Regions from separate parts of the Pantoea sp. X-Soil-TKNS-1207 genome, predicted to be linked through region 1. Evidence: predicted binding sites of a transcription regulator. Region 1 holds the regulator's gene; each other region holds the start of a gene.
The links. Region 1 encodes CRP, which controls carbon source genes, mostly activating them, when cyclic AMP is high. Its sites were predicted from a motif close to ATGTGANNNNNNTCACAT; they were not measured.
Positions count from the first base shown of each region.

Region 2: the regulator CRP is predicted to act here: its motif matches at 5,307-5,324, upstream of ompW (outer membrane protein OmpW).
Region 3: the regulator CRP is predicted to act here: its motif matches at 2,289-2,306, upstream of AC6I8V_RS14220 (YfcZ/YiiS family protein).
Region 4: the regulator CRP is predicted to act here: its motif matches at 5,367-5,384, upstream of rbsD (D-ribose pyranase).

Region 1 is NZ_AP035958.1:3,957,574-3,965,134, reverse strand. Features, by position in the region: gene argD (bifunctional acetylornithine/succinyldiaminopimelate transaminase) at 1-158, shown strand, start outside; gene AC6I8V_RS18505 (YccS/YhfK family putative transporter) at 160-2,235, opposite strand; gene crp (cAMP-activated global transcriptional regulator CRP) at 2,294-2,926, opposite strand; gene AC6I8V_RS18495 (OsmC family protein) at 3,227-3,631, shown strand; gene AC6I8V_RS18490 (phosphoribulokinase) at 3,724-4,593, opposite strand; gene AC6I8V_RS18485 (YheU family protein) at 4,655-4,873, opposite strand; gene AC6I8V_RS18480 (hydrolase) at 4,876-5,892, opposite strand; gene AC6I8V_RS18475 (LysE family translocator) at 5,953-6,555, shown strand; gene AC6I8V_RS18470 (LacI family DNA-binding transcriptional regulator) at 6,557-7,537, opposite strand.
Region 2 is NZ_AP035958.1:2,371,594-2,379,154, reverse strand. Features, by position in the region: gene cls (cardiolipin synthase) at 1-1,123, opposite strand, end outside; gene AC6I8V_RS11170 (YciY family protein) at 1,286-1,459, shown strand; gene AC6I8V_RS11165 (hypothetical protein) at 1,476-1,646, opposite strand; gene AC6I8V_RS11160 (YciI family protein) at 1,648-1,944, opposite strand; gene tonB (TonB system transport protein TonB) at 2,150-2,893, shown strand; gene yciA (acyl-CoA thioester hydrolase YciA) at 2,934-3,350, opposite strand; gene AC6I8V_RS11145 (septation protein A) at 3,420-3,959, opposite strand; gene AC6I8V_RS11140 (YciC family protein) at 4,017-4,751, opposite strand; gene AC6I8V_RS11135 (YkgJ family cysteine cluster protein) at 4,779-5,195, opposite strand; gene ompW (outer membrane protein OmpW) at 5,441-6,073, shown strand; gene AC6I8V_RS11125 (BON domain-containing protein) at 6,119-6,433, opposite strand; gene AC6I8V_RS11120 (hypothetical protein) at 6,670-7,110, shown strand; gene trpA (tryptophan synthase subunit alpha) at 7,154-7,561, opposite strand, start outside.
Region 3 is NZ_AP035958.1:3,053,470-3,061,030, forward strand. Features, by position in the region: gene fadJ (fatty acid oxidation complex subunit alpha FadJ) at 1-420, opposite strand, end outside; gene fadI (acetyl-CoA C-acyltransferase FadI) at 420-1,730, opposite strand; gene AC6I8V_RS14220 (YfcZ/YiiS family protein) at 1,899-2,195, opposite strand; gene fadL (long-chain fatty acid transporter FadL) at 2,555-3,835, shown strand; gene mlaA (phospholipid-binding lipoprotein MlaA) at 3,916-4,683, opposite strand; gene ccmI (c-type cytochrome biogenesis protein CcmI) at 4,718-5,932, opposite strand; gene AC6I8V_RS14240 (cytochrome c-type biogenesis protein) at 5,932-6,387, opposite strand; gene AC6I8V_RS14245 (DsbE family thiol:disulfide interchange protein) at 6,384-6,941, opposite strand; gene AC6I8V_RS14250 (heme lyase CcmF/NrfE family subunit) at 6,938-7,561, opposite strand, start outside.
Region 4 is NZ_AP035958.1:4,306,405-4,313,965, forward strand. Features, by position in the region: gene rbsR (ribose operon transcriptional repressor RbsR) at 1-483, opposite strand, end outside; gene rbsK (ribokinase) at 488-1,417, opposite strand; gene rbsB (ribose ABC transporter substrate-binding protein RbsB) at 1,481-2,356, opposite strand; gene rbsC (ribose ABC transporter permease) at 2,383-3,354, opposite strand; gene rbsA (ribose ABC transporter ATP-binding protein RbsA) at 3,351-4,859, opposite strand; gene rbsD (D-ribose pyranase) at 4,867-5,286, opposite strand; gene AC6I8V_RS20105 (YgiW/YdeI family stress tolerance OB fold protein) at 5,456-5,851, opposite strand; gene qseB (quorum sensing response regulator transcription factor QseB) at 6,034-6,696, shown strand; gene qseC (quorum sensing histidine kinase QseC) at 6,693-7,561, shown strand, end outside.

The DNA of each region.
Region 1 (7,561 bases):
GCGACATTCTGCACGCCGCCGCGGCCGAAGGACTGATGATTCTGACTGCCGGTACTGATGTGATCCGTTTTGTCCCGTCGCTGGTGATTGAGCCGACCGACATCGAAGAAGGCATGGTGCGTTTCGCCGTAGCCGTGGAAAAGGTGCTGGCGGCGTAAGCTAGCTTTTTACCCGCAAGCGCATCCGCCAGCGGCCGTGATGGGGTCGCTGGCTCCATGCCAGAGAAGATATGGTATGCATCACGTTGAGGTGTTGCAGGATGCGCTTCACATGCTGTTCCACGATGGTAATCGCCCCTTCGTTGATGTTCTCCGGCGCTTCGAGGATGTTGCTGTCATTACCCGGCCCGTCATACGCCAGCCGCTGCTGACAACGCTGTAGCGCGATTTCGCAGGATTGCAGATAACGCTCCGCCAGCTTTGGCGTCAGCATGGTATGTTCACGCGCCAGAATGGTCATGGCGTTGATATGTTCAACAATGAACTGGCTGTGCGTCACCCACATGCGCATATCTTTCAGATACTGCGAATTAAACCCCGGCTCGGTCATCGCCTGATTGAGTGAGTTAAATAGCGCGTTGTGCGCCTGATTGACCCGGATACGTTGATACGCCAGCTTCTCCGGTGATTGTTCCGGTCCGAGCAACAGTTGCAGCGCTTCCTGATAGGTTTCCAGCGCATCGTGCGCGTTCTTTCGCAGCAAACCGCTCTGCCACTGCGGCCACAGCCAAATCATGCCGCCAAAGGCAATCAGGCATCCCATCAGCGTATCCATCATACGCGGCAGCAGAAACTCCGCGCCGTTCAGCGACAGCAGTTGTAGCGAATATACCGCCGTCACGGTAAAGCCAATCATCGACCAGCCGTAATACTTGCGCGTCACCAGATAGCTGGCGAGGGTAATCACCAGCATAAACAGTAGCGCCATCGACTCCGGCACGGCGAAGCGCAGCGAGGCGGCGGCGATTAACAGCCCGGCGAAGGTGCCGAGCGCACGGTGCTGAATCCTGACCCGCGTGGCGCTGTAGCCGTTCTGACTGACGAACATGGTGGTCATCAGAATCCAGTAAGGTTTGGGGATATTGAAGAACAGCGCCAGCCCGCTGCCGAACATCAGCATCACGGCAAAGCGCGCCGCGGTGCGCAGCGCCGGGGACTTCAGCGACAGGTAGCTGCGCAGCGCAGGAAAAAAGGGCAGACGCCGCTGGCGATCGGCCATCAGGTCGCGGGTGTAGAGCGGTTTCTGGCTACGCAATACGCGCGCAATGCGGCTGAAGTGGTACAGGCAAAAGTTACTCACCGGGTTATCCGGGTTCTGACGCGCAATCTTTTCCAGCGCGCTCAGCTGCTTGTCCATCTGGAAACGCTCCGGCAGCTGGTGATAGAGAATCGCGTCGGCCAGGATGCGCAGCCGGGCTGAGATGGTTTTGGCGTTCCAGCGGATCACCGCTTCCGCGTGGCTCTGCTCCACCAGTTTTTGCACCTCTTCCGGCTGATGCAGGCTGACGGAGATATGTTCCTGGAGATCGAGCGCCACCTGGAAGGCACGCGTCAGCCGTTTGTGGCTGTTGTCATTGCTGGCAGACAGCATATGCATCTGCTGATAGCAGGTGGTGATCAGATCGACCGCCTTCTGTTGACGCGCCAGCAACGGCGGCAGCGCCTTTTCCGGATCGGTCAGCTGCGTCAGCAGAGTGTATTTGGCATCGCAATAGTCGGCCAGTTCGCGGTACAGCAGGCTGAGGGTTTCGCGCATCGGCTGCTCTTTCCACAGCCAGAACCAGAACCAGTTAAACAGCCCGTACCACAGCGTGCCGCCGATATACAGCAGCGGCGGCACCCACATCGGCATACGTCCGGCCAGGCTGAGGGTAAAAATAGCGGCGATCAGCGTGGCGGGCAGCAAACGGCCATGCAACGGGCTGATCTCACCGGTCACGCCAATCAGCAGGGGCAGAATCAGCAGAATCAGCGGCAGGGGAATATGGTAATTGGTCAGCCACTGGATCAGAAAGCTGCCGGTGGCAAACAGGGAGCCGCCGACAATCAGGCGTTTAAAGAAGCGTTTGTGCGGCGTGTCGAGACCGGCGATGTTGCAGCAGGCAGGGACCAGCGAGAACAACAGGCCTTTTTGCAGATCGCCGAACAGCCAACCGAGCGCCACGGGCAGGCATAACACCAGCGTTTGCCGCAGGGCATAGTTAACTTCGGGATGATAGATGATTCGACGCCACATCAGCTCATCGCAGACAAAAACGGCGTGATGCTGCCATCACGCCGTAGGTGAGAAGAAATTAGCGGGTGCCGTAAACGACGATGGTTTTACCATGTGCTGAGATCAGATTTTGATCTTCCAGCATTTTCAGAATACGGCCGACTGTTTCACGTGAACAGCCGACGATCTGACCAATTTCCTGACGGGTGATTTTGATCTGCATCCCGTCCGGGTGGGTCATGGCATCGGGCTGTTTGGCCAGATTAAGCAGTGTCTGCGCAATGCGACCTGTCACATCAAGGAAGGCAAGGTTGCCTACTTTTTCTGATGTCACCTGCAGGCGACGTGCCATCTGCGACGAAAGACGCATTAAAATATCCGGGTTTACCTGAATCAGCTGACGGAATTTTTTGTAGGAAATTTCAGCCACTTCGCAGGCAGTTTTCGCTCGTACCCAGGCACTACGCTCCTGACCTTCTTCAAACAGGCCAAGCTCGCCGATGAAATCTCCCTGATTGAGGTAGGAGAGGATCATCTCTTTGCCTTCTTCATCTTTAATCAGTACCGCAACGGCACCTTTCACGATGTAGTAGAGCGTTTCCGCTTTCTCACCCTGGTGGATCAGGGTGCTTTTGGATGGATATTTGTGAATATGGCAATGGGACAGGAACCATTCGAGTGTAGGGTCTGTTTGCGGTTTGCCGAGAACCATTCGCTATTATCCTCTGTTGTAATCGTGCCCAAAACACAGGGGGCAGTTTTCCCTGTCAGGCGGTGAAATCATCAAGCGCTTCCAGTTAAGGAAATTATTCGGGTGTACTCTTAAGCTTAGCTTTTGATTCATCCCGCCTTCGTCTATTGCGACGAAAATATTTTCAGCACTGTTTGTAGCACAGCTTTTGCAAGCTGTCTTCTGTTGTCTCGCTTCAGCAAAAGCCGATTAGTCTGGATTGCTGTTTATCAGGTGAAGGCGTATTCTGGCGGCAAATCAGCCTGGTCAGGAGAAAGAATAATGCAGGCACGAGTCAAGTGGGTGGAGGGGTTAACCTTTCTCGGAGAATCCTCATCGGGCCATCAGGTATTAATGGATGGGAATTCTGGCGATAAAGCGCCGAGTCCGATGGAGATGGTACTGATGGCGGCTGGTGGTTGCAGTGCGATTGACGTGGTGTCAATCCTGCAAAAAGGACGTAATGACGTGACCGATTGCGAGGTAAAACTTACCTCTACGCGTCGCGAAGAAGCGCCACGCATTTTCACGCATATTAACCTGCATTTTATTGTCAGCGGCAAAGCGCTGGGCGATAAAGCGGTGGCGCGTGCGGTCGATCTCTCGGCGGAAAAATATTGTTCGGTGGCGATCATGCTGGGCAAAGGGGTAGAGATTACCCACAGCTACGAGGTCGTTGAGTTATAACGGCTATCTCGATCGTCAATTCCAGGTGCGAATGAATTCGCACCTGGGTTTGCAGGGTCGGCATTTCTGCCGGTCATGCCATAACTTCCTGATTATTCAATCCGTTTGCCTTCAATCAGCCGTTGCACCAGCGGCGTCATAATCAATTCCATCGCCAGTCCCATTTTGCCGCCCGGCACCACCAGGGTGTTCATATGCGAGATAAAGGAACCCTGAATCATCGCCAGCAGATAGGGAAAAGCAATGCCTTCCAGGCCACGGAAATGGATCACCACGAAGCTTTCATCCAGCGACGGGATTTCGCGTGCGGCGAAGGGGTTCGAGGTATCGACGGTTGGCACGCGCTGGAAGTTGATGTGGGTACGGGAGAATTGCGGCGTGATAAAGTTGATGTAATCCTCCATCGAACGCACCACCGAATCCATTACCGCTTCGCGTGAATGGCCGCGCTCGCTGGTATCGCGCACCAGCTTCTGAATCCACTCCAGATTGACGATCGGCACCACGCCCACCAGCAAATCAACATGCTCCGCCACATTGTGCGGCTGCGTTACGACGCCGCCATGCAGACCTTCATAAAACAGCACGTCGGTGTTTTCCGGCAGCGGCTGCCAGGGCGTAAAGGTGCCGGGCACCTGATTCCACGGCACCGCCTCATCGTAGGTGTGCAGATATTTGCGCGACTGGCCGAGGCCGGTCTGACCATAATGCTTAAAGGTCTGCTCCAGCAGGCCAAAATCGTTGGCTTCCGGCCCGAAGTAGCTGATATGACGGCCAAGATCGCGCGCTTTGCGGATCGCCATATCCATTTCCGGGCGGGTATAACGGTGGAAACTGTCGCCTTCCAGCTCTGCGGCATGCAGATCCAACTGCTGGAAAATTTTACGGAAGGCAAGGCTGGTAGTGGTAGTTCCGGCGCCGCTGGAACCGGTGACGGCAATAATCGGATGCCTGGCTGACATAACAAAGCTCCCTGTGAGGTCCGGCGATGAGCATTGTTAGCACGAAAAGCCGGGATGTGCATTAGCCGCGAAATTCACCGCGCGCCATGATATTGACGGTTTCGTGCAGTTCTGACCACACGAGCACCGCATCGCCGCGCTCCAGCTGACGACGCACATCGGCGACTTTCTGCATCAGGCTTCGCTCCTGTTCACCGTAGTCGGTCCCTTCGCGCAATACAAAGGATTCAATCAGGTTTTCCAGCGTTTCGGGGTCAAGTTGTTGCCACGGAATAATCACAGTCACACATCCAGATAAGTTGATAACCACTGCGGCACGCGCTGTTCCAGCCACATTTGCGGCCGCAGCAAGGTACCGCTGACAAAGCCGACATGGCCGCCCTGTTGGGTCAGCTGATACTCAATCGACGGCGACAGTTGCTGCGGCTGCGGGATCACCGCGTCGGTCATAAAGGGATCGTCCTGCGCATGGATGATCAGCAGCGGCTTACGCACGCCGGTCAGTAACGGCATGGCGCTGGCGCGATGATAATAGTCGCCCGCATCGATAAAGCCATGAGCGCGTGCGGTAATGGCATCGTCAAAGTCGCGCAGACGACGCAGGGCGCGCAGCTGACGTAAATCCACCGGCAGCGTGCCGGGCCAGGCCTTGAGCTTGCGTCGGGCGTTCTTTTTTAGCTGGGTCAGCAGGTAGTGCTGATAAAACCGTGAGAAGCCGTTCTCAATTTTCTGGCTGCATGGCTCCAGCAGCAGGGGCGCCGAGATCGCCACGGCGGCATCCAGCGGCGCATCATGTCCCTGTAGCCCGGCCAGACACGCCAGCATATTGCCGCCCAGCGAGACGCCCACCGCGGCGGTTGGCACATGGCCCCACTCACGCCGCAGCCAGTGCAGAAAGTAGGTCGCGTCTTCGGTTTCGCCGGAATGATAGATGCGATGCAGGCGATTAGGCTCGCCGCTGCAACCGCGAAAGTGCATCACCACCGCCAGCCAGCCGCGCGCCTGGCACGCCTGCATCAGCCCGTGGGCATAAGGGCTGTGGAAGCTGCCCTCCAGGCCGTGAAACAGCACCATGCGCGGTTTATGCGCGGCCTGTGCCGGATCTTCACTCCAGGCGAGATCGACGAAATCACCGTCCGGCAGGTCGAGACGCTGCCATTGCGGACGCAGGGTGACGCGCCGTCGTAGCAGACGCGGCAGCAACGTTTGCAGATGCGGATTGCGGAAACCGCTTAGCGGAATGAAGGCTTCGCTCGCGGGTGTGTCAAAATTACTGTTGTAAAGGCTTGTCTGATGCATGGCTCGCTGATAGCTTCGCTAGGTTGTTAGCTTTTCTGGGTGAGGAGCACCCGAATAAACATGGAACTGAGTCTGTTTTTATCAATGCTGGGCTTTCTCTGGGTCGCTGCGATCACGCCAGGCCCCAATAATATGTTACTTACTGCCTCCGCTGCCAACTTTGGCTTTCTGCGCACCATTTCATTGCTCATTGGTATCATGATCGGCATGCAGGTGATGTTGCTGATGGTGGCATTTGGCATTGGCGGTTTAATCCTGCTGTATCCCTCCCTCCATCTGGTGCTGAAAATCGCCGGTAGCCTGTATCTGCTGTGGCTGGCGTGGAAGATCGCCACCGCCGAGTATGAAAAACTCGACACAGATGAAGCGCCTCCGGCGCCGATGCCGTTCTGGCAGGGTGGGTTGTTGCAGTTAATCAACCCCAAAGCCTGGCTGATGGCATTAGGTGCGGTCGCCAGCTTTAGCCTGGCGGGCGCGGCCTACCTGCATTCCGTGGTGGCGATCAGCATCGGCATGGCGCTGGTGAATGTGGTGTCCGGGGTGATCTGGATGGGGTTCGGTAGCATGATTGGCCGCCTGTTGCGCAGCCCGCGTGCCTGGAAAATCTTTAATCTGGCGATGGGCCTGTTGACGGCGGCCTGCGTGCTGTTGATCTGGCACTGAGTCAGCTGGAGGCGCGTTCCACGCGCCGCCACGGTAGTACCTCGTGTACTACTGGTGTTAAGGGCTGGCGCATGCGGTTCAGCAGCAGCTGCACACTGCGTGCGCCCAGCCGGTTCATTGGCTGTTCGATGGTGGTCAGTGGCGGATTGAGGCTACTGGTAAACGGAATGCCATCAAAACCCACCACCGCTAAATCCTCTGGTACGCGCAGGCCCGCTTCCAGTGCCGCGTGGACGACACCCACCGCCAGCACATCCGAGACCGCAAAGACCGCATCCGGGCGCTCCTTCAGCGCCAGCAATTCACGTAACGCCGCGCTACCCGCTTCACAGGAGATATTTTCGGCATAGGCCACGCCACCCCAGTGCAGCTCCAGGTGTTCCAGGGCTTCGCGATACCCCTCTTCACGCCGATGCGAATAGAGATAACGCATATCACAATTCACCAGCGCAATGCGGCGACGACCTTTTTCCGCCAGATAACGCACGGTCTCAAAGGCGGCTTCTTTATTATCAATGGTGACGCTTGAGGCGGGCAGGGCAGGATCGTATTCGGCGCACTGCACCCAGGGGGCATCGCCAATCAGGTTTTTCAGCTCATGCAGGCAGGGCGCGGCATCCATGGTGATGATGCCATCCACCACTTTGCCGGTGAGAAGGGCCAGATAGGCCGCTTCACGCCGCAGCTGCGACGCGGAATTACACAGCAGGATGTGATAACCCTGTGCCTCTGCTTCAGCTTCGATACCCTGCACCACACGGGAGCAGAAGGGATTGGTGATGTCTGAAATTAACACCAGTAACATATGGCTTTGTGCGGTGCGCAGCTGACGTGCCAGCAAATTGGGTTGATAGTCGCAGGCGTTAATGGCGGCAAGCACCCGCTGACGCGTGTCGGGTCGTACTCCTGGATGCTGGTTCAACACCCGTGAAACCGTTGCTTTCGATACGCCAGCCAGCTGTGCCACTCTCTCAATCGACATATCACCACGCGCCTGTATTAACTG
Region 2 (7,561 bases), 1.6 Mb from region 1:
GAGAATCATTGTGGCGTGGCACAATAATGCTGACTTCCACACCGCGCAGCGCGGCGGTACAGATGGCGTGCAGCAAATCATCGCTGGGCACGAAATAGGGGGTGGTCATAATCAGCTGGTGGCGTGCGGAGTAGACCGCCGTCAGCAGCGCCTGATGGATCATGTCTTCCGGGAAGCCCGGACCGGACGCGATCACCTGGATGGTGTGGCCGCTTTCCTGCTCAAACGGCATGACATTGGCATCCGGTGCGGGTGGCAGGATGCGTTTGCCGGTTTCAATTTCCCAGTCGCAGGAGTACACAATGCCCATGGTAGTCGCCACCGGGCCTTCCATACGCGCCATCAGATCAATCCACTGGCCTACACCCGCATCCTGTTTGAAGAAGCGCGGGTCCACCAGATTCATGCTGCCGGTATAGGCAATGTAGTTATCGATCAACACCACTTTGCGATGCTGACGTAAATCCATACGGCGCAGGAACACGCGCAACAGGCTGACCTGCAACGCTTCCACTACGTCGACCCCGGCATTGCGCATCATGCCAACCCACGGGCTGCGGAAAAACGCCACGCTGCCTGCGGAGTCCAGCATCAGGCGACAGTGTACGCCACGACGCGAGGCCGCCATCAGCGATTCGGCCACTTCATCCGCCAGACCGCCGGGATTCCAGATATAGAACACCATCTCGATATTGTGGCGCGCCAGCTGGATATCACGAATCAGCGCGTGCATCACTTCGTCAGAGTTGGTGAGCAGCTGGAGCTGGTTTCCTTTGACGCCAGCAATGCCCTGGCGGTGCTGACAAAGCTGGAAAAGAGAGAGCGCCACGTCGCTGTGCTCGGTAGCAAAGATATGACGACATTGCTTCAGGTCGTTGAGCCATTTGGCGGTTGAAGGCCACATGGTGCGGGCGCGCTCGGCCCGCCGTTTGCCCAGATGCAGTTCACCGAATGACAGATACGCAATAATACCCACCAGGGGCAGAATGTAGATGATCAGCAACCAGGCCATCGCCGAGGTGACAGCACGTCGCTTCATCAGAATTCGCAGTGTGACACCCGCAATCAGCAACCAGTAGCCGAACAGCAGCAACCAACTGATAAGGGTATAAAATGTGGTCATTAAGTGGACATCCCGTTCACGCTTTGATGAGCAAAGTTTACGTGTTGCTGAACTGTAGCGAAACCCTTAATCGTAAAGGCAGGACGATAAGCGATTCGAATTGGCATTTTGTGGCAGATCACTATAATGCGTGCCGGTGATTAGCCAGTCAGAGAGGATGTGATGAGACGAAGCAGAAATGAAGTGGCTCGCTGGAGAATGTTGCGTCAGGTGCACCGTCGTCGTGCGCGCTGGCTGGAAGGGCAGTCACGTCGCTATAAACGCATTCATGCGATTCGTCACCAGGTTGCACAGCAGCATCGCCGTTCCATCCTGTTTATCGCACAAAATCTCTGATGTAAAAACGCGGCACTTAAGCGCCGCGTAACACCAGTGTCAGGTTAACCAGCTGTAGTGCTGCCGCCAGCACAATCAACATCACGATTTGCTGGCGGGCGTGACGAAAACCGTGCCGCCGCCAGAGCCAGAGGGCTCTGCCAATCAGGGCAAAAATCACCGTCAGCAGAGCCAGGGCGCGCCACATTTTAGAAAACGCGTTTGAACGGCTTAACCGCAACCTGCTTATACACACCGGCAGCGATATAAGGATCGTCATTTGCCCAGGATTGTGCGGCTTCCAGTGACGGAAATTCGGCAATCACTGTTGAACCGGAAAAACCGGCTGCGCCAGGATCGTTGCTGTCGACCGCAGGCATCGGACCGGCAACGATCAAACGGCCTTCATCGTGCAACAGTTGCAGGCGTGCCAGATGGGCAGGGCGTACAGCAGTACGTTTTTCCAGTGAATCAGCGTTATCTTCCGCATAAATGACGTAAAGCACGATAGGGAACTCCCGTTAAGCTCGTCGGATTTGCGGAACACGTTAAGTGATCGGTAATCAGAGTGCAAACGAAAGATAATTCGGCTGTCATCTGGCGCAAAAGGGGTTAAAAAAGGCATTTCGTGGTACACACTTAACACTGCTTATTGAAACTGATTGCTATTTGCATTTAAAATCTGCGCTTCACTCAATGAACATGACTGTTATGACTACGCTGACTATGCCTTTCCCCAAACGTACCCCCGTTTCTGTGCTGTTATCCGTGGTACTTCACGGCACAGTGATTGCGGGCATTCTCTATGCATCGTTTCATCAGGTCATTGAGGTTCCCAAAGCATCACAACCGATCAGCGTATCCATGGTGGCACCTGAAGTGCAGCCAGAGCCTGCACCAACGGTACAGACACCGCCGCCGCCGGAACCTGAGCCAACGCCGGAGCCGGTGCCTGAAGTTGCTCCGGAGCCGCCAAAAGCGGAGCCAGTTCCGATTCCGATTCCCAAACCTGAGCCAAAGCCGAAACCTAAGCCGAAGGTTGAGAAGAAGCACGAGCCGAAACGTGAGGTGAAACCACGCGAAGAAGCGAAGCCTCAGGCCCCGGTGAAAACCGACGCACCGACCACCCAGACGCGCCCGACCACGGCACCGAAAACCTCACCGACGTCGACGCCATCGGTCTCAGACGGTCCGAAAGCGATGAACGTCAGCAAGCCAGCCTACCCGGCACGCGCTTTTGCGCTGCGTGTGGAAGGCCGTGTGCGCGTGCAGTTTGACGTGGATAGCGATGGTCGCGTCGACAATATTCAGATTCTGTCTGCTGAACCGCGCAATATGTTTGAACGTGAAGTGAAGCAGGCGATGAAGAAATGGCGCTACCAGCCAGGACGGCCCGGCACCAATCTGACGATGAATATCGTGTTCCGCATCAACGGCGGTGCGAATATTGAGTAAGATAAAAAAAGCGGTCAGATGACCGCTTTTTTAATGGCTGTTAATGGCTCAGGTTGGCTTTACCTGGCGGCAGCGGCCGCGATTTACCGGTGTTATCGATAGCGACATAAATAAACACCGCTTCGGTGGCACAGTAGGTCTGACCAATCGGCTCTGACGAAACTTTCTTGATCCACACTTCCACATTGATGGTCATGGAACTGTTGCCGGTGCGCATACAGCGACAATAGCAGCTCACCACATCACCAACCGCAACCGGTTTGAGGAAGCTCATGCCGTCAACGCGTACCGTCGCCACGCGACCCTCAGCAATCTCTTTGGCGAGGATCGCGCCACCCATATCCATCTGCGACATCAGCCAGCCACCAAAAATATCGCCATTGGCATTGGTATCCGCAGGCATCGCCAGCGTGCGCAGCACCATCTCGCCTTGCGGCAACTTATGTTTTTCGTCCATTGCTTCAGTTCTTATGCAGGTGATTGGCGGCAGCCGCCAAAAAAACCCGGCATTGCCGGGCATCAGTATTTATTTTTCTTCTTGTTGCGGCATGTGTCGCCAGATATACACGCCACTTAACAGGGTAAACAGTAGGGTAAGGCCGGTCAGACCAAACACTTTAAAGTTAACCCAAAATTCCTGTGATAACCAAAACGCAACATAAATATTCGCCAGACCGCAGGCGAGGAAGAAAATGGCCCAGGCAATATTCAGACGACGCCAGACGCCATCCGGCAGCTGTAACTCCTTGCCCAACATGCTCTGAATCAGCGGCTGCTGCATAAACCACTGGCTGTACAGCAGCGCCAGTGCGAACAGGGAGTAGATCACCGTGACTTTCCATTTGATGAACTCATCGTTATGGAACACCAGCGTCAGGGTGCCAAACACCGCCACCAGCACGAAGGTGATGATGGTCATCTTCTCCAGCTTACGATACAGCACCCAGCTGACGACCAGGGCAAGGCCGGTCGCCACAATCAGCGCGCCAGAGGCGACAAAAATGTCATACAGCTTGTAGAAAACAAAGAACACGACCAGTGGAAGAAAATCGAGTAACTGCTTCATAGAATATCCAGTCAGGGCAGGAGCGTTAATCAGGGCGTCCTGCGGACGCCATAATCCTTAACGTAACAGCATATATAGCCGGTACAAATAGATAATCAGGATGGCCGAAACCAGGTTCCCCAGCGCATTCAGCACCACTGACGCCACGTTGGCAGGCAATACGGTGAGCGAAGAGAAAAAGAACATCAGCGCGATTTTCGCCAGCAGCCAGACAATAATCGCCGGGGCGATGATCCTGGCGTTTTTCCACGCCATACGCATACTGGCGCGCATTGCACTCATCACACCCATTTTCTCACTGACCAGCATCACCGGCGCCAGCGACAACAGAATCGCCAAAATTACGCCAGGCACCATCAGCACCATAAAGCCGAGTTGCACCAGCAGCGTGATCAGGAAGGTTTGCAGCAGCAGTTTTGGCAGCAGTGGCGCGGAAGCGCCAATCGCGCGCAGGGCGCTGACACGCTGGCCGGAAGAGACCATCGGGATCAGGCATAACATGCCGCCCAGCAGCAGGGTATTGCCGACCAGCGCCGCGAATGTGCCGGCAGCCGAAGCGCGCAGCAGAATGCGTTGTTGATCCGGCGACATATTCTGTACCAGTTCAAACAGCGAAGATGCGCTGTCATCACCCTGACTTAACAGCGACAGCTGGTCCGCCGCAGGCGTCAACGCGTGGCCGATAATCACGGTAATAAACGAGGTAAGCAACGCCATCAGCACGATGGTAATCAGCTGATGGCGCAGAAAATTTCCTGTGTCACGGTATAACGAGCTTGCCGTGATAGACATGTACACTCCTTGAAGGAACCGGGTTAATTAACCCGGCGATTGTACATGTTCTGTAAGCGTGCTGGCACCCGGATTACGATAACTTTCTGTCATCTCAGGTAAAGAAGGGTGAAAAAGCGCAGGCAAACCATAGCGCGCCCTGGCCCGATCGCAGGCTTCATTCAGCTCGCCATTTTCACCCGACATGGAAAACTCACGACAGGGCGACGGGCGTTGTTGATAGATGCCGCAAGAGACACAGCCTCCCACCTCACCCTGCAACGCCACACAGCGCGGTTGACGCGTGTTAGTGCCGCGCATATTGCGCATCATCAGGCTCAGGGGTTCAGTTAATTCCACTGGCACCACGCCGCCGCCATCGTCGGCTTCGGCCCAATAGAAAGAGACACGGAAATGGGCGCAGCAGGCGCCACAGGTCATACAGGGGTTAAGTGATTCGCTCATTTGATCGCCCGCTTCTCCTAAGCATCGAACCAAAATCAACGGTAGAAACAGCAAAATAATCACGCGGTGAAATTTCAGCAAGCAGATTTTTATTACGCCGTGTAAAGCCAAAATTGATCTGAATCAATTCATTGTTTTATAAGTGATTTATTTGAATTGATTCAGATGATTTTTTGCCTGAAAAGCGTTAGATCTTTGCCGCAGTCTGCATCATTACCTCAATTTTTTCTGGCAAAGGAGTGAATATGAAACTAGCAAAATGCGCGTTACTGGCTGCCCTGGCCCTGCCGCAACTGGCAATGGCTCATGAAGCGGGCGATTTCTTTATGCGTGCCGGTAGCGCGACGGTGCGTCCCACGGAAGGGTCTGACAATGTGCTGGGATTGGGCGGCTTCAGCGTCAGCAATAATACGCAGCTGGGTCTGACCTTTACCTACATGGCGACGGATAACATCGGCGTAGAATTACTGGCGGCAACGCCGTTCCGTCATAAAGTTGGACTGGCGGCTACGGGCACCCTGGCGACGGTACGTCAGCTGCCGCCGACGCTGATGGCGCAATACTACTTTTTCGACAGCCGCAGCCAGTTCCGCCCGTACATTGGCGCGGGTATCAACTACACCACCTTTTATGATGCGAAGTTCAACCAGACCGGCGAAGATGCTGGCCTGAGCGATCTCAGCGTAAAAGATTCCTGGGGTGCAGCGGGTCAGGTCGGTGTGGATTATCAGATCAACCGCGACTGGATGCTGAACGCCTCACTGTGGTACATGGATATTGATACAAAAGTGAAATTCAAAGCGGGGGGAGAAGAACAGAATATTAATACCCGTATCGACCCGTGGGTGTTCTTCTTTGGCGTGGGCTATCGTTTCTGACCGGGACCGGAAAAGAATCGGGCGACCCACAGGCCGCCCGATGACTTATTTGATTTGCATATTGTTCACAACGGACTTCACGCCCGCCACACTGCGTGTCACAGCAACGGCATGATTGGCCATCTGTGGTGAGCTGACAAAACCACTTAACTGCACCCGACCTTTAAAGGTCTCCACATTAATCTCGGTCGATTTCAGGGAATCATCCTTCAGCAGCTCGGTTTTCACTTTGGTGGTGATGACGGTGTCATCAATATAGCCACCGGTCCCTTCCTTTGTCGGCGTAGGTGCACACGCGCTGAGCGTCAGCGCCATCACCGCAGCCATCAACAGTCCCGCAACGACTTTGAACATTTTCATCGGTTATCTCCCTGTCATACATGATGTTTCACCGCGATGTGACGGTGCGATTAAAGTGTGGTGTGGCCGGGGAAAATGGTCAAATCCAGACGTGCAAAAATTGCGGAATGAAACGATTTTTGCCACTTATTGATCCAATTGGCTTTTTCCGCTCCACGCTAAGCTGGTCGCGCAACGCGAACGCTGAGTCGCGATAACAAAAATAGCGAACCACGCACCGCTTTCAGGGAAAAATCATGAAAAAAAGAGTGTTCCTGACGATAGCCACTGCTGGCTATCTCTCTTATCTGCAACTGTTCGCCAGCCAGACGTTACCGGTGCCGCGCGCGCAGGCGGAATCGACGCTGATCAATCCGCATCTTGGCACGCTGTGCAAAGCCACCGCCGCCATCAGCTTTGGGCGTAACTTCAGAATTATGCAGCTGGATAATGTGGACGAGCAGGGCGAGGCGCGGGTGCATTATCTGCGTCCGTCGGATCATTCGCGCTGGGCGATCCGCTGCCGTTTACAGGACGATCGGGTGATCTGGATGGCGGATAATCAGGACAGCGATGGGCGCTGGCGCGATGGCCCGGATGATGCAGTTATCACCTGGCGTATTCAGGGCCAGAATCTAACCATGAAGCTGGTCTACCCGGATGGCTCCGGCGATGAGCAGACGTATCAGCTGGACTAGCGGAAACAGCCTTATCCGCGCGTGACGGATAAGGCTGGGGAGATTAACGGGTAGCGGCTTTCAGGTTGCTGACAAAGGCTTTCAGCTCGCTCAGCAGCGTATCCGGTTGGTTATGGTTGCGCTCGATAATCTTCACGATTGCCGAACCGGAAATGGCACCGGCAGCGCCCGCAGTAATCGCTTCTTTTACCTGACCAGGTTCGGAGATACCAAAGCCCTGCAACGGCGGCGCAGCATGGTATTCACGCAGTTTGTCGATCAGATGCTGCAACGGCACGCTGGCACGGTTTTCGGAACCGGTCACCCCGGCACGCGACAGCAGGTAGGTATAGCCGCGACCGTGTGAGGCGATCTCACGCAGCAAATCATCATTGGCATTCGGCGGGCAGATGAAAATTGGCGCGATGTTATGACGCAGTGCCGCCTGGCGGAATGGGGCAGACTCTTCCAC
Region 3 (7,561 bases), 900 kb from region 1:
GACTTCCGGCAGGCCAAGGCGGGTTTTCTCATCCAGCGAGCAGATGCGCGCATTGCACGCCAGAGCCAGCTCCAGTCCGCCGCCAAGGCAGGCGCCGTGGATCGCCGCCACCACCGGAAAAGGCAGCGCGGCAATCGTTGCCATCACTTCCTGCCCCTGACGCGCCAGCGCTTCGGCCTCTTCCGCCGTGTGGCAGCGATCAATCATGCTGATATCCGCCCCGGCGATAAAGTTGTCACGTTTGCCGGAAATCAAGATCAGCCCTGCCAGCTGGGGATCGCGTCGTGCTTCAGCCAGCACCGCCATTATCTGTGGCACAAACTCGGCTTTCAGGGTATTCATCTTCTCGCCCGGCACATCGATGGTTATCACGCCGATGTGGTCCAGGCGCATTTGCAGGTGAAATGCGGAATCGCTCATTATTCGGCCTCCAGTACCATCGCTGTCCCTAATCCGCCCGCCGCACAGGCGGTAACCAGGCCCAGCCCGCCGCCGCGCCGCCGCAGTTCCCGCAACGTCTGAGTGATCATGCGCGCGCCGGTGGCGGCAAAAGGATGACCATAGGCAATCGATCCGCCGAGCACGTTAAAACGTTCTTCATTAACTTCGCCCAGCGCATGTGGCCGATTCAGCACCTCGCGCGCAAAGCGCTCATCACTGAACATTTTCAGATTCGCCAGTGTTTGTGCCGCGAAGGCTTCATGCATATCGATCAGGGTTAAATCAGCGAGACTCACGCCAGCGCGCTCCAGCGCCAGCGGCGAGGCGTACGCCGGTCCCAGCAACATATCCTGCCAGACATCAATGGCGCTGAAGGCGTAGCTGCGCAGATAGCCGAGCGGCGTAATGCCCAGCTCGCGGGCGCGCCCTTCGCGCATCAGAATCACCGCCGCCGCGCCATCGGTGAGCGGCGTGCTGTTTGCCGCCGTCACCGTACCGTGGCGACGATCAAACGCCGGACGCAGCCGTTCATAGTCGGCGGCGCTGGCATTGAAGCGCACGTTGTTGTCCTGCTCGATTGGGGCTTTCCACGGCGGCACAAAGGCCGGCATCACCTCCTGCGCCAGCCGACCGGATTCCCAGGCACGCGCGGCACGCTGATGTGAACGCAGCGCGAGCGCATCCTGCTGCTCACGGGTGATGCCGTGGGTTTTCGCCATCTGCTCCGCCGTGTCGCCCATGCGCAGGCCGGTGGAGTATTCCGCCACCGCCGGTGGCACCGGCAGCAAATCACGCGGACGCAGGCGACGTAAAATTTGCAGCTTCTGGCTGAAGCGACGCGCTTTGTTGAGATCGACCAGCGCCCGCGCCAGGGTTTTACTGACGCCTATCGGCAGCACCGAGGATGAGTCGGCCCCACCGGCGATCCCGGCATCGATGCTGCCCGCCATCAGGCTCTCCGCCACATTCGCCACCGCCTGAAAGCTGGTGGCGCAGGCGCGACTGACGCTGTAGGCGTCGGTATGCACGCTCAGCCCACTGCTCAGCACAATTTCGCGGGCGATGTTGGGCGCTTCCGGCATCTGTACCACCTGGCCGAACACCAGCTGGTCGATAACCTCCACCGGCAGTTCACTGCGCGCCATCAATTCGCTCACCACCATGCGGCCCAGCTCCAGCGCCGGAATGCCATGAAAATCAGTCGCCTGGCGGGCAAAAGGGGTACGTAAACCGTGGGTTATGGCGATGCGTTCGCCCTGACGCGTCAGCAGCGGCTGCGCTTTGCTCATTGCCTGTCACCTGTGATGTTTGACCTGGGCGTCATTGCCAAAGAGGTCTGACCTGATCATCAGTGTTAACCAGGAGCGTGTAAGTCGCCAATATGCAGAGGGAAAAAGTGCGAGGAGAAACACGAAATTGAAAAACGCTGCCGGAACCGGGTCCGGCAGCTGGGGGAATTAACGCAGTCCGAGCTGGAAGATCATCGTCTCCGCCTGGCAGGCGAAGTTGAAGTCGATAGTCAGGCGCACGCCTGCCGCGTCATCTTCAAAGCGCGAACGGATATCGCAGGGTTCAGATTCCACCTCACGCGCCTTCTCAGTCAGATGCGCCAGCATCGCCTCTGCCGCATGACGATCGGCGAACAGCCCGGACCAGCTGGCGGTGCAATCGGTGTTATCCATGACGGTGCCAACATCAACGCAGCAGCAGGCTGCGGTCTCGGTGGCACTGCAGTTTTTAATGGCATCAGTCATTGTCTTCTCCTGATGATAAAACGGACCAATAAGGATTTTTTTCTGCCACAAAGTGTACGCCTGATGCATAACCGCCGCCACGCTCAACCTGCTAAGTGACGAATATCACGTAAAAAATTGATCCAAAACAAATTGGACTCGCTATGCTGGAGGAGAACTGCAACAATTTTGTTAAGCAGATCTGATTTTATCGATCAAATTGGAAATATTTTAAAAACATTATTGCAACAAATACACAGGTCGGACCTATACTCGTCGCACTGGTCTGATATGTGCTTTTATCGTCAGTCCCTACAATCCGCCGTCCCTTGTTACGCCATGTAACAACGTTTAATAATAATTCTGATGAGGTTGTGGTCATGAACCATAAGAACCTGTTTGCAAAGTCAGCTGTGGCAGCTGCAGTGGCGCTCGTTTCTTCTCATGTTTACGCAGCGGGCTTTCAACTTAATGAATTTTCAGCAATAGGCCTCGGCCGCGCCTATTCCGGCGAAGGCGCAATGGGTGATACCGCCGCCTCGGCCAGCCGCAACCCGGCAACCATGGCATTAATGGATCGCCCTGAATTCTCTATTGGCGCGGTTTATATTGACCCCGACGTAAATATTAGCGGTCAGAGTCCGACTGGTAATAGTCTGGACGCCAAAAACATCGCGCCGAATCAGTGGATACCTAATATCCATTACGTGCACCCTATTAACGATCAGTGGTGGGTGGGCGCCTCGGTCACCTCAAACTACGGTCTGGCGACCGAGTTTAACGACGATTACACCGCAGGCGGTTACGGCGGCAAAACCGATCTGCAAACCGGCAACTTTAACCTCAGCACGGCCTATCGCCTGAATGAACACTTCAGCTTCGGCGTGGGTTTTGATGCGGTATATGCCAAAGCGAAAATCGAGCGTTATGCCGGTGAATCTGGCGCAGCGCTCGGCATTCCGGCTGATACCCAGGTGGCTCGTCTGAAGGGCAATGAATGGGGCTACGGCTGGAACGCCGGTATCCTGTATGAAGTGGACAAAAACAACCGCTTCGGCTTTACCTATCGTTCCGAAGTGAAGATTGATTTCGACGGCGAGTATAAGAGCAACCTGCCGACCTCGATTAACCCGATCAACCAGGCGCTGGGCTTAGGCCTGCCGTATGGCACCAGCGGTTCGACCATCCCAGGTTCGCTGACGCTGAATCTGCCGGAGATGTGGGAAGTGTCGGGCTGGCATAAAGTGGCGCCGCAGTGGGCCGTGCACTATAGCCTGACCTACACCAGCTGGAGCCAGTTCCAGGAGCTGAAAGCCACCAACAATGGTCAGACCCTGTTCTATAAAGATGAAGGCTTCCACGACGCCTACCGTATCGCGCTGGGTACCACCTATTTCTATGACGATCACTGGACCTTCCGTACCGGTATCGCCTTTGACGATAGCCCGGTTCCGGCCGACAAGCGCTCGATCTCCATCCCGGATCAGGATCGTCTGTGGATCAGCGCCGGTGCTTCGTATGCGTTTAACGAGGATGCCTCCGTCGACCTGGGTATTTCGTATATGCACGGCCAGAACGTGACGATTAAAGAAGGTAATTACACCTTTAATTCCGAAGGTAAAGCGCTGCTGTACGGTGCGAACTTTAACTACAAGTTCTGATGCAGAGCCGCGGCGGGCATACATGCCAGCCGGGTCACAGGAACAAAAAAGGCGGCTTATTCAGCCGCCTTTTCTTTTATTTATTGCGCATCGATATCGTTGAGATCGCCCTGAATCGCTTTGGCGTTCGGGTTCTCTTCCGGCTTCAGCTTGCCGCCATTGGCGATAAAGTCATGTCGCTGGAAGTAGGCATTACGAATAAACGCATACGGGTCCTGCTGCTGACGCAGAATGGCGTCGGAATCGAGTAGCTGGGCGCGGGTTTCCACCCCTTCCAGCGTCCATTTACCGATCGACATCGGCCATGTCAGCCAGCTCAGCACCGGATAGAGCGTATCGACATAATCGCCGCCATCTTCACGGATGGTAAAGCTGCCGTAGGCCGGTAGTTCAATATACGGACCATAACCCACGCCATAGCGCCCCAGCGTGCTACCAAAGCGGTGCGGCTGTTCGCTCGCCAGCTCCGGATTGGCCTTGCTGGCGACATCGATAAAGCCGCCCAGGCCTAAGGTCGTATTCAGGAAGAAGCGCGTAAAGTGGATCATCGCCCGACGCGGTTCCCCTGTCAGGAAGGCGTTGACCATACCCGCCGGTTCATCGAGGTTTCCGAGAAAATTGCTTAGCCCGGTACGCGCAGGCACCGGCACGTAGTCGCGCCAGGCCACCGCTACCGGACGCACCACATAAGGATCCAGCACGTTGTAGTTGAAGTTAAACATCGTGCGGTTAAAGCTCTCGAACGGATCGCTGCGCTGCGCAGGTTCGTCAGTGTCGGCCGGTTTGGAACTGGCACATCCCACCAGCAGAACACTGGCCAGCGCCAGACCGGTCAGGCGGTAATTCATTCTTATCTCCCTGTGCGGAAAAAGGGGTTATCGCTCAGGGCTGCTGTTGATTAATTTCTACAGCCAGTTGCTGATGACCGTCCCAGGGGGTAACCGCACTTAAGCCAAACCAGTCGCCAGACTGCGGATTGGCACTGCCATCGCGCGAAATACGCACCCGAACCTGCACCTGATGCTGCGCCGACAATAAACGGTCAGGCATCATGGCGTTGCTGTCATCCAGCGTGAGCGATAATGGGAAGTGGCTCAGCGGTAAACGCTTCACAGCCACAGGCACCGGTGATACACCGTCAGACACAGAAATATACATCACTCCGCCTTGCGGTAACATTTTTTCTGCCTGCGGATCTAAACTCACCGTCAGTGCCAGACGGCTATTTTGCTGCCCCGCGTCAGTTTTCGCTTGTTCAATGCTGCGTTCTACCATCGCAATACGCTGATCGCCGGCCGGTAACAATGTCAGCATCACCTGCCAGGCGCCAATCGCCTCGTCGTATTGCTGCTGTTCAAAGGCGTTAAACGCCAGCAAACTCAGGGTACGTACGTTGGCGTGGTCCCGCTTCAGCAGGTCATGCAGCAATACGCTGGCCTGACGATTATCCTGCGGATCGCTGGAGCGCGTCAGCACCTCGGCATAGTCCTGCTGCAATTCCAGATTATTCGGAGCCAGCTGCAACGCGCGCTGAAATGCCTGGCTGGCATCGCTGGCATTATTCAGCACCATGCCGAGACGGCCGAGCATGGTCCAGTCATTCAGGTTTTGCGGGTCCGATTGCAGCGAGCTACGCAGCCCCAGTTGCAGACGCGCCAGTTCTTCCATCGTCAGCGGTTTGGCCTGCGGGTCCATTACGCGCGCGCGCAGGGCCGGATACTCCTGCTGCACCGAGGTCCAGGCCGCCAGTTGCGCCAGACCGCCGGTTTTCAGATACATGCCCAGCGAGATCACCACCAGCAATCCGACGCCTGGCAGCAGGATCCAGCGGCTGCTTTGATGGCTGCGCGCGTCACCATCCTGTTGCGGCACATCGGTCAGCAGAGTTTGCTGTAGCTCACGCACCATCTCCGGCCGCTCCGCCACGACGCCTTCCTCTTCATCACGCTCCAGCTCACGCAGGCGCTGCTGATAGAAGTCGGTGTTCAGTCGGTCGCGGTCGCCGTTGCTGGCCGTACGCTGACGCCAGCCTGCACTAAGAAATAGCGCACAAGCGGCCGCCAGTAAAATAATCAGGGTAATCCAGAATCCAGTCATTACGGCTTCCCGTCACGCTTCAGAATCGCCGCAAGGCGCTGTTGTTCGTTTTCATCCAGTTCGCTACGCGTTTTACGCTGGCGACTGCGCAGGATAATAATCAGGGCGCCCAGCACCACAAACAGCGCCGGGCCAACCCATAAAATCAGGGTTGATGGCGTTACCGGCGGTTCATAGGTGACGAAGTTGCCATAACGCGCCACCATATAATCGATGATTTGCTGTCGGCTCTCGCCCTGCTTCATCAGCTCATACACTTTGAGGCGCATATCTGCGGCAATCATCGCGTTAGAGTCGGCAATGCTGTTGTTCTGACATTTCGGGCAGCGCAGCGAACCGGTCAGGTCGCGGTACTGCTCCTCCTGCTTAACCGAATCAAACTGGTAAGTATCAATGGCTGCCCACAGGCTGGTGCTCAGCAGCACGCCCGCAAGCAACAGAAGCAGCCGTTTCACGCGCCCGCCTCCTTGCTGTATTTATCCCACAGCGGTTTCACTTCCTGCTGCCAGACACGTTCGTTCAGATCCCCGGCGTGGCGATAGCGGATGATGCCTTTGCCATCAATCAGGAAGGTTTCCGGCGCGCCATAGACGCCGAGGTCAAGGCCAAGCATACCGTCGCCATCATACAGGCTGAGCGCGTAGGGATTGCCCAGCGTGTTCAGCCAGGTCACCGCTTTGGTGCGATCGTCTTTATAGTTCAGTCCCACCACGCGAATGCCTTTCTCCGCCAGGGAGTTGAGGTATTGATGTTCGGCGCGACAGGTCGGACACCAGGTGGCCCAGACGTTGAGCAGAATCGGTTTGCCGTCGTTCAGCACCTGTTGATCGTAAATCTTGCCGGGTTTATCCAGCGCTTCCAGTTTGAACACCGGCACCGGTTTACCAATCAGCGCCGATTCCAGCAGCGTGGGATCGTCGCCATTAGCGTTGCGTGACAGCTGCCACAGCAGCGCCGCCGCCAGCAGCAGAAACAGCACCAGCGGGATAAAAAGGATCTTCTTATTCATGCCTGCTCCTCCCGTTGCGCTTTTTTGCGCGAACGATAACGCGGATCGAGCAGACACAGCACGCCACCCACCGCCATAAACACGCCACCGAACCAAATCCAGCGCACGAAAGGTTTGTAGTAAATACGCACCGCCCAGGAACCGTCATCCAGCTCCTCGCCCAGCGCCGCATAGAGATCGCGGGTAAAGCCGCCGCTGATCGCCGCTTCGGTCATCATGGTGCGCGCTGCGGTGTAGAAACGTTTTTCGGCGTGCAACACCGCTTCCTGTTTGCCGTCGCGGGTCACATCGATGATGGCCACCCCGCCGCTGTAGTTCGGCCCTTGCAGGTTGTGAACGTCGCGGAAGATAAAGTGATAATTATGGATATCAACGTTATCGCCCGACTTCATGCGCACATCACGCTCCACGCTGTACTGCGTGCTGAAGGCGATACCAATCACCGTCACCGCCACGCCAAGATGGCCCAGCACCATGCCCCAGTGGCTGCGCGTCAGATGACGCAGGCCGGTAAAGAAGGTGTGCCGATGGGTCGCGCGCTCGTGCAGTTCCATCAGCGTCAGGATGATCACCCAGATCGACATCAGCAGCCCAATCACCGTCATCGCTTCAATACGATC
Region 4 (7,561 bases), 350 kb from region 1:
CGCGTTATCCTGAATAATGTCGCCGCGTCCTTCAAACGGCGCCCAGTCCATCATCACCATCGGAATCGACGGGTAGCGATTAAGGATATCCGCCGAGGGCAGATGGGTTTCCGTACACATTATCAGCAAGCCATCCACGCGTTTTTGCAGCAACGTTTCCAGGCTGCGGTTCATGCGTTCCTCATCCCCTTCGGTATTACACAGGATCAGGCTATAACCACGCTCATAGCAGCTGTTCTCCACGCCTCGCACCACTTCAGAATAGAAGGGGTTGCTGCTGGCGGTCAGTAACATGCCGATGGTGCGTGTCTGATTGATTTTCAGGCTGCGCGCCAGGGCTGAAGGAGCGTAGTTCAGGGTGCGGATAGCCAGCTCCACCTTTTCGCGCACCTGCTCGCTGACAAAGCGATTGTTATTAATGACGTGCGAAACGGTGGAGGTGGAGACGCCCGCCAGGCGGGCGACATCTTTCATGGTAGCCAAGCGCTTAACCCTGTTGTTGCAGGAAGGCGTCGATCTCGGTGCGCCACGGTACCGAGGGCTGTGCGCCAGGGCGCGTAACCGCAATCGCCGCTGCCGCATGGGCGAAACGCACGGCATCGTGCATCGGTACATCTTCCAGACGCGCGGTAATAAAGGCGCCATTGAAGGTATCGCCTGCGGCGATGGTGTCGACCGCCTGCACGCTGAAACCCGGAATACGCACGCCGTTACCCTGCTCGCTCAACCAGACGCCACGACGTCCCAGCGTAATCAGCACGGTTTGAATACCTTTCGCATGTAGCGCCGCCGCCGCACGCGCCGCATCTTCATCACTTTTCACCGCAATGCCGGTCAGAATCTCCGCCTCGGTTTCATTCGGCGTGATGATATCAATCAGCGCCAGCAGCTCATCGGAAAGATGGGTGGCCGGTGCCGGATTAAGGATCACCTGCGTCTGCTGCGCTTTGGCCACTTTCGCCGCCGCCAGTACGCTCTCCAGCGGGGACTCCAGCTGCATCAGCAGCGCATCGGCGTCGGCAATCACCTGCTGATGACGCGCCACACAGGCTGGCGTCAACGCCGCGTTGGCGCCGGAATAGATGCCGATGTTGTTTTCACCTTCGCCATTCACGAAGATCATCGCCACCCCGGTGGCTTCATCCGCTACGGTCTCTACCGGGGCGGTATCGATACGGTCCTGCTGCAACTGCTGACGGATACGTTCACCAATATCATCGGCACCCACGCAGGCGATAAAAGCGATATCGGCACCGGCACGTCCGGCCGCCACCGCCTGATTAGCCCCTTTGCCGCCAAAGGCAATCTGATACTGTTTTCCGATCACCGTTTCACCCGGACGTGGAAAGTGGGCGAGGTTGAGGATGTGATCGGCATTGATGCTGCCGAGTACGGCCAGTTTTGCGCTTTTGCTCATAGGGAGTGATCCAGAAAAAGTGCGCCACCGACGGTGGCGCGTTGCCCTGCTTTTCTTTACGAGTTATTTGGTAACCAGTTTCAGATCGACCGGATTGATCGCCTGCACTTTTTCACCCTTCAATACTTTATCCGCCGTGTCTACGCCGATGACGCCAATTTTGTCAGGCATCTGCGCCACGGTCGCGGTCAGTTTACCAGCTTCAACCGCTTTCACACCGTCAGCGGTGCCGTCAAAGCCAACCACGAGCACGTCAGTTTTGCCAGCGGTTTGCAGCGCGCGCAGTGCACCCAGCGCCATTTCGTCGTTCTGTGCGAACACTGCCTGCACATCCGGATGCGCCTGCAACAGGTTCTGCATCACGTTCAGGCCTTTGGTGCGATCAAAGTCAGCCGGCTGGCTGGCCAGGATATTGAATTTGTGTGCATCGGCAGCCTGTTTGAAACCTTCGCCACGCTCACGCGCCGCTGACGTACCGGCAATGCCCTGTAGTTCGATGATTTTCGCACCGTCACCCAGTTTACGGGCAATGAAGTCACCTGCCATTTTGCCGCCGAAACGGTTGTCAGAAGCCACATGGCTCACCACGGTGCCCTGTGCCGCGACGCGGTCAAGCGTGATCACCGGAATCTTCGCCTGGTTAGCCATCTTCACGGCGTTGCCCACGGCGTCGGAGTCTGTCGGGTTGATCAGCAGCAGCTTAGTGCCACGTACGGTGAGGTCCTGCACGTTAGCCAGTTCTTTTGCCGGGTTGTTCTGTGAATCCAGTACCACCAGGTTATAACCCAGCTTGTCTGCTTCTTTCTGTGCGCCATCTTTCAGCGAAACAAAGAACGGGTTATTCAGCGTCGATACCACCAGAGCGATAGTATCTTTCGCCATCGCGCTGGCACTCAGAGTGGCGCCAAGAATGACGGCCAATGCGGTTAACTTTTTCATTATTGCATCCTGTGTGAAGGTCAGAGTTATTTGCTGCTTTTGTTATCCACCAGCACTGCCAGCAGAATTACCACTGCTTTTACAATCATTTGATAGTAAGAGGAGACGCCCAACAGATTGAGACCGTTATTGAGGAAACCGAGGATCAGCGCCCCAATCAGCGTACCCATAATGCGACCTTTACCCCCTGAGAGGCTGGTACCGCCCAGCACCACGGCAGCAATCGCATCCAGTTCATAACCGGTGCCCGCCGTCGGCTGTGCTGAGGACAGACGCGCCACCTCAATGGTGCCCGCCAGCGCTGCTAACATGCCGCACAGTGAATAGACGATGATTTTGACGCGATTAACGTTGATGCCTGACAGGCGCGTCGCCGCTTCGTTACCGCCGAGCGCGTAGATATAACGACCGAGGCGGGTGTGATGCAGCATGTACCAGGCAAGCCCGAAGACCACCGCTATCAACCATACCGGAGTCGGAATGCCCAGCGGACGGCCAATACCGAACCAGCCAAACAGATCGGCGTTGGCGCTAAAGCCGGTGTTGATCGGGCTACCGTCGGTGTACACCATGGTGACGCCGCGCAGCAGCAGCATCATCACCAGCGTGGCGATAAACGCCTGCACTTTGCCGCGCGCCACAATGGTGCCAGTGATGCCGCCAATCAGCGCCCCAAGGGCCAGCGAAGCCGCCACGGCCACCAGCGCATTCACTTCCAGGCCGACGATCGACGCCGCGACCGCACCGGTCAGCGCCAGCAGCGATCCCACGGAAAGATCGATGCCCGACGTGAGAATCACCAACGTCATGCCCACCGCCATAATGGCGTTGACCGAGGTCTGTTGCAGGATGTTGAACAGGTTGGCGACGGTGAAGAAATTCGGGCTCATGCTGGCGACCACGACAATCAGCACAATCAGCGCGATCAGCGATTTCTGCTCCAGCAACCAGGCTTTGCTGAACCAGCGACGGCTGGCGGGTAAGGTTTGGGTACTCATACAACTAACTCCTCGCTGTGTTTCTTACCGACTGCCGCCGCCATCAGGGATTCCTGGGTAGCCTGCTCACGGGAAAATTCGCCACTCAGATGGCCTTCATGCATCACCAGAATGCGGTCACTCATGCCAAGCACTTCCGGCATTTCTGACGACACCAGGATGATGCTCAACCCATCGGCTTTAAACTGGTTAATTAACTGATAAATTTCTTTTTTCGCGCCGACGTCGACACCGCGCGTCGGCTCATCAAGGATCAGCACATTCGGACGGGTCATCAGGCCACGGGCAATTGCCACTTTCTGCTGATTGCCGCCGGAGAGCAGGCCAATCGGCTGTTCCATCGATGGCGTTTTCACGTTAAACAGACGAATAAAATCGCCCACCGCCAGCTGTTCTTCCGCATGTTTCAGGCTGCCATTGCCGCGGCTGAAATAGCGCAACGCGGTCAGCGACATGTTCTCTTTCACCGACATCCCCAGTACCAGACCATCGCGTTTGCGGTCTTCGGAGATATAGACGATGCCGTTTGCCAGCCCGTCCTGCGGCGCGCGCGTCACCACATCGCGACCATCAAGCGTTACCTTGCCAGCGCTGCGCGGCAGCGCGCCGTACAGCAGCTTCATCAGTTCGGTACGACCCGCGCCCATCAGGCCAGACACGCCGAGGATTTCACCTTTGCGCAGGGTAAAGCTGACATCATGCACGCCCGGCCCGCTCAGGTTAGCCACCTGCAAACGGACTGCGCCTGCGGGCTGCTCCAGATGCGGATATTGATCTTCCAGTTTGCGGCCGACCATCATCTCAATCAGGCTCTCTTCACTCAGCTCGCTGACCGGACGTTCGGCAATAAACTGACCGTCGCGGAACACCGTGACGTCATCGCAAATCTCAAAGATCTCTTTCATACGATGCGAGATATAGACGATGCCGCAGCCCTGTGCTTTCAGCTCATTGATAACACGGAACAGCGACAGAGTTTCGGTATCGGTCAGCGCATCGGTCGGCTCATCCATAATGATGACGCGCGACTCAAAGCTGAGCACTTTGGCGATTTCCACCATCTGCTGGTCACCAATCGACAAGTCGCCCACCAGCTTATGGCTGTTAAAACGCAGGTTCAGGCGCTGCAACAGCGCATCCGCCTCGGCATACATCTTTTTCCATTCGATGCGGCCAAAGCGGTTAACAAATTCGCGGCCAAGGAAGATGTTCTCCGCCACCGTCAGTTGCGGGATCAGGTTCAGTTCCTGGTGAATAATGCCGATGCCCGCTTCCTGCGAAGATTTCGGGCCGGAAAACGTGGTTTCCTTGCCCAGCCAGTGCAGCGAACCGGCATCCATGCTGTAAATACCGGTCAGCACCTTCATCATGGTGGATTTACCGGCGCCGTTTTCTCCCACCAGCGCCATCACACGGCCCGGCCAGACAGACAGCGATGCGCCCTTCAGCGCTTTCACACCGGGAAATGACTTTTCAATCCCTTTGAGTTGCAGTAACGGTTGCATAGCGACCTCAGAAGGTAACGCCCGCGCTCAGGATGACATTCGCATACGGAGAGCACTCTCCGCTGCGAATGACCGCCTGACTACGCTGAGTCTGTTGTTTGAACTGTTCATGACTGGTGTAACTAAGGGTGATGATATTTCCCTGGTGCTGTTGCAAGGCTTCGAGCACAGCGAGCAGTGCACTGTGGAGCTGCGGATTGTGTTGCTTAATCTCCTCCGCCATCAGAGCGCTTTCGACCTGCATCTCCTGGGTGATTACCTCAACAACCTGTAAAAATTCGGGCGTACCCGGCGTCAGCGCCAGATCGATTCGCTGCGGACCCGATGGAATCGGCAGGCCAGCATCAGCAATCGTCAGCGTATCCGTGTGTCCCAGACGGGCAATCACATGAGAGATTTCAGCGTTTAACAAGCGACCTTTTTTCATTTCTTCCACTCCACAGCGAAACGTTTCGCTGACCGGAGTGTATAAAATGTGCAGCGCAACTCAATGGCGACATCACGGAAATGTGATCGCCATCGAAACGTTTCGCTCGTGCCAGCGGAAATTTGAGTTTGGCAGAAAAAAGAGCCGCAGCTGCGGCTCAGGTGGGAGGTTAAGGTAACTTTCTGACCTGTTTAACATCCAGCTCAATGGCGTTGAGGTCTTTGTCCAGTTTGCCGGTCAGTTCTACGCTATCTTTCGGCGAAACCGTCTGGCCGTCCCAGCGCTTGTGGTCGATTTCGACCTTCATCGTGCCGGTATCGTCGCGAAACAGGTAATCTTCTTTGCCGATCTGCTTATCCAGATGGCCACGCACGGTGATCCAGCTGTCATCCTTCATCGCTTCGGCCTGCTTCACCGTCACGACGCTGCTGCTATCAGCCTGAAAACCGCCTGCACTGGCCTGATGGGTTGGCGCATTAGGGTCAACAAATCCGCCCTGCTGTGCTGCCAGCACCGGTGTGGAAGCCAGCGCAACGATGGCTAACAATGCGGCATGTTTTTTCATCTTAATCACCTCTTTTCCATGAATGTGCGGGATACGCTGGCTATTGCACCATAAGGTTCTTAACAGGATCTTAAGCGCGATCAATAGATTAAAATTCATGAAAAATAGGTCAAATGACGCGATTTCTCCTGTACATGAACGCTTCTGCTTCGTATAACTCCAGGCTAAAGGGAGGGCAAAATATGCGGATATTGTTGATTGAGGATGACACGCTGATTGGCGATGGACTGAAAGTGGGTCTGACCAAACTCGGTTTCAGCGTGGACTGGTTTGTCTCCGGCAATGCGGGTTTTCAGGCGCTGGCTTCCGCGCCCTGGGATGCGGTGGTGCTCGACTTATCGCTGCCGGAACGCGACGGGCTGGATATTCTGCGCCAGTGGCGTCAGCAGGGGCATGATGTGCCGATATTGATCCTCACCGCACGCGATGCACTCGATCAGCGGGTGCAGGGTTTGCAGCTGGGCGCGGATGATTATCTCTGCAAACCCTTTGCTTTGACGGAGGTGGCGGCGCGTTTGCAGGCGCTGATTCGCCGTCGTCACGGCCAGCTGCAACCCGAGCTGCGCCACGGCAAGGTCGTGATGTCACCGGCCAGCCATAGCGTGTTATGTGACGGCGAGCCGGTCAGTCTCACCAGCCGTGAGCTGGCGCTGCTGGAGCTGTTTCTGCGCAATGCGGGACGCGTGCTGACGCGCAGCCAGCTGGAAGAAAAGCTCTATAGCTGGGATGCCGATGTCTCCAGCAATGCGGTAGAAGTGCACATCCATCATCTGCGCAAAAAACTCGGCAGCCCGTTTATCCGCACCGTTCACGGCATTGGCTACACGCTGGGAGCGGCAGAATGAGCCTGTTTCTGCGCCTCGCCATCGGTTTTGTCCTGCTGATTATGCTGTGCTGGGGCAGCGCCAGCCTCAGCGCCTGGCACCATACGCGTGAAACCGTCAATGAACTGTTCGATACCCAGCAAATGCTGTTCGCCAAACGTCTGCTGGCGCTGGACCCCGCCACGCTCCACGAACCCGCCTTGCCGAAAACTAAAGCGCTATTGCGTCATCATCGGGGTAAACAGGACGATGACGCGCTGGCCTTTGCCATTTTCAACGCCGCAGGCCAGCCGTTGCTGAATGACGGCGAAAACGGCCGCAATCTGCCGTTTGACGCTACACGCGATGGTTTTCGCGATAGGCATCTGCGCGATGACGATGATCGCTGGCGTTTGCTGTGGCTGACCTCCGCGGATAAGCGCTATCGCGTCGTGGTCGGCCAGGAGTGGGACTATCGCGATGATATGACGCGTGATTTGGCGCTAAGCAGCATTGTCCCCTGGCTGATCGCGCTGCCCTTTATGCTGGTGCTGCTGCTGGCGCTGGTGTGGTTTGAACTGCGTCCGCTGAAGCGCCTTACCCACTCGCTCCACCAGCGGGCAGCCGATGATGCCACGCCGCTGCCGCTGGCGCGCCTGCCGAAAGAGGTGAAACCGCTGGTGCTGGCATTGAACGGCCTGTTCACACGCATGGCGGAGCTGGTGCAGCGCGAACGCCGTTTTACCTCGGATGCCGCCCATGAACTGCGCAGCCCACTGGCGGCACTGCGGGTGCAGAGTGAAGTGATTCAGCTGGCGGAAGACGACGAGCCGATGCGCAAACGCGCGCTTCAGCAATTGGATGTCGGGATAGTGCGCGCCACGCGGCTGGTGGATCAATTGCTGAC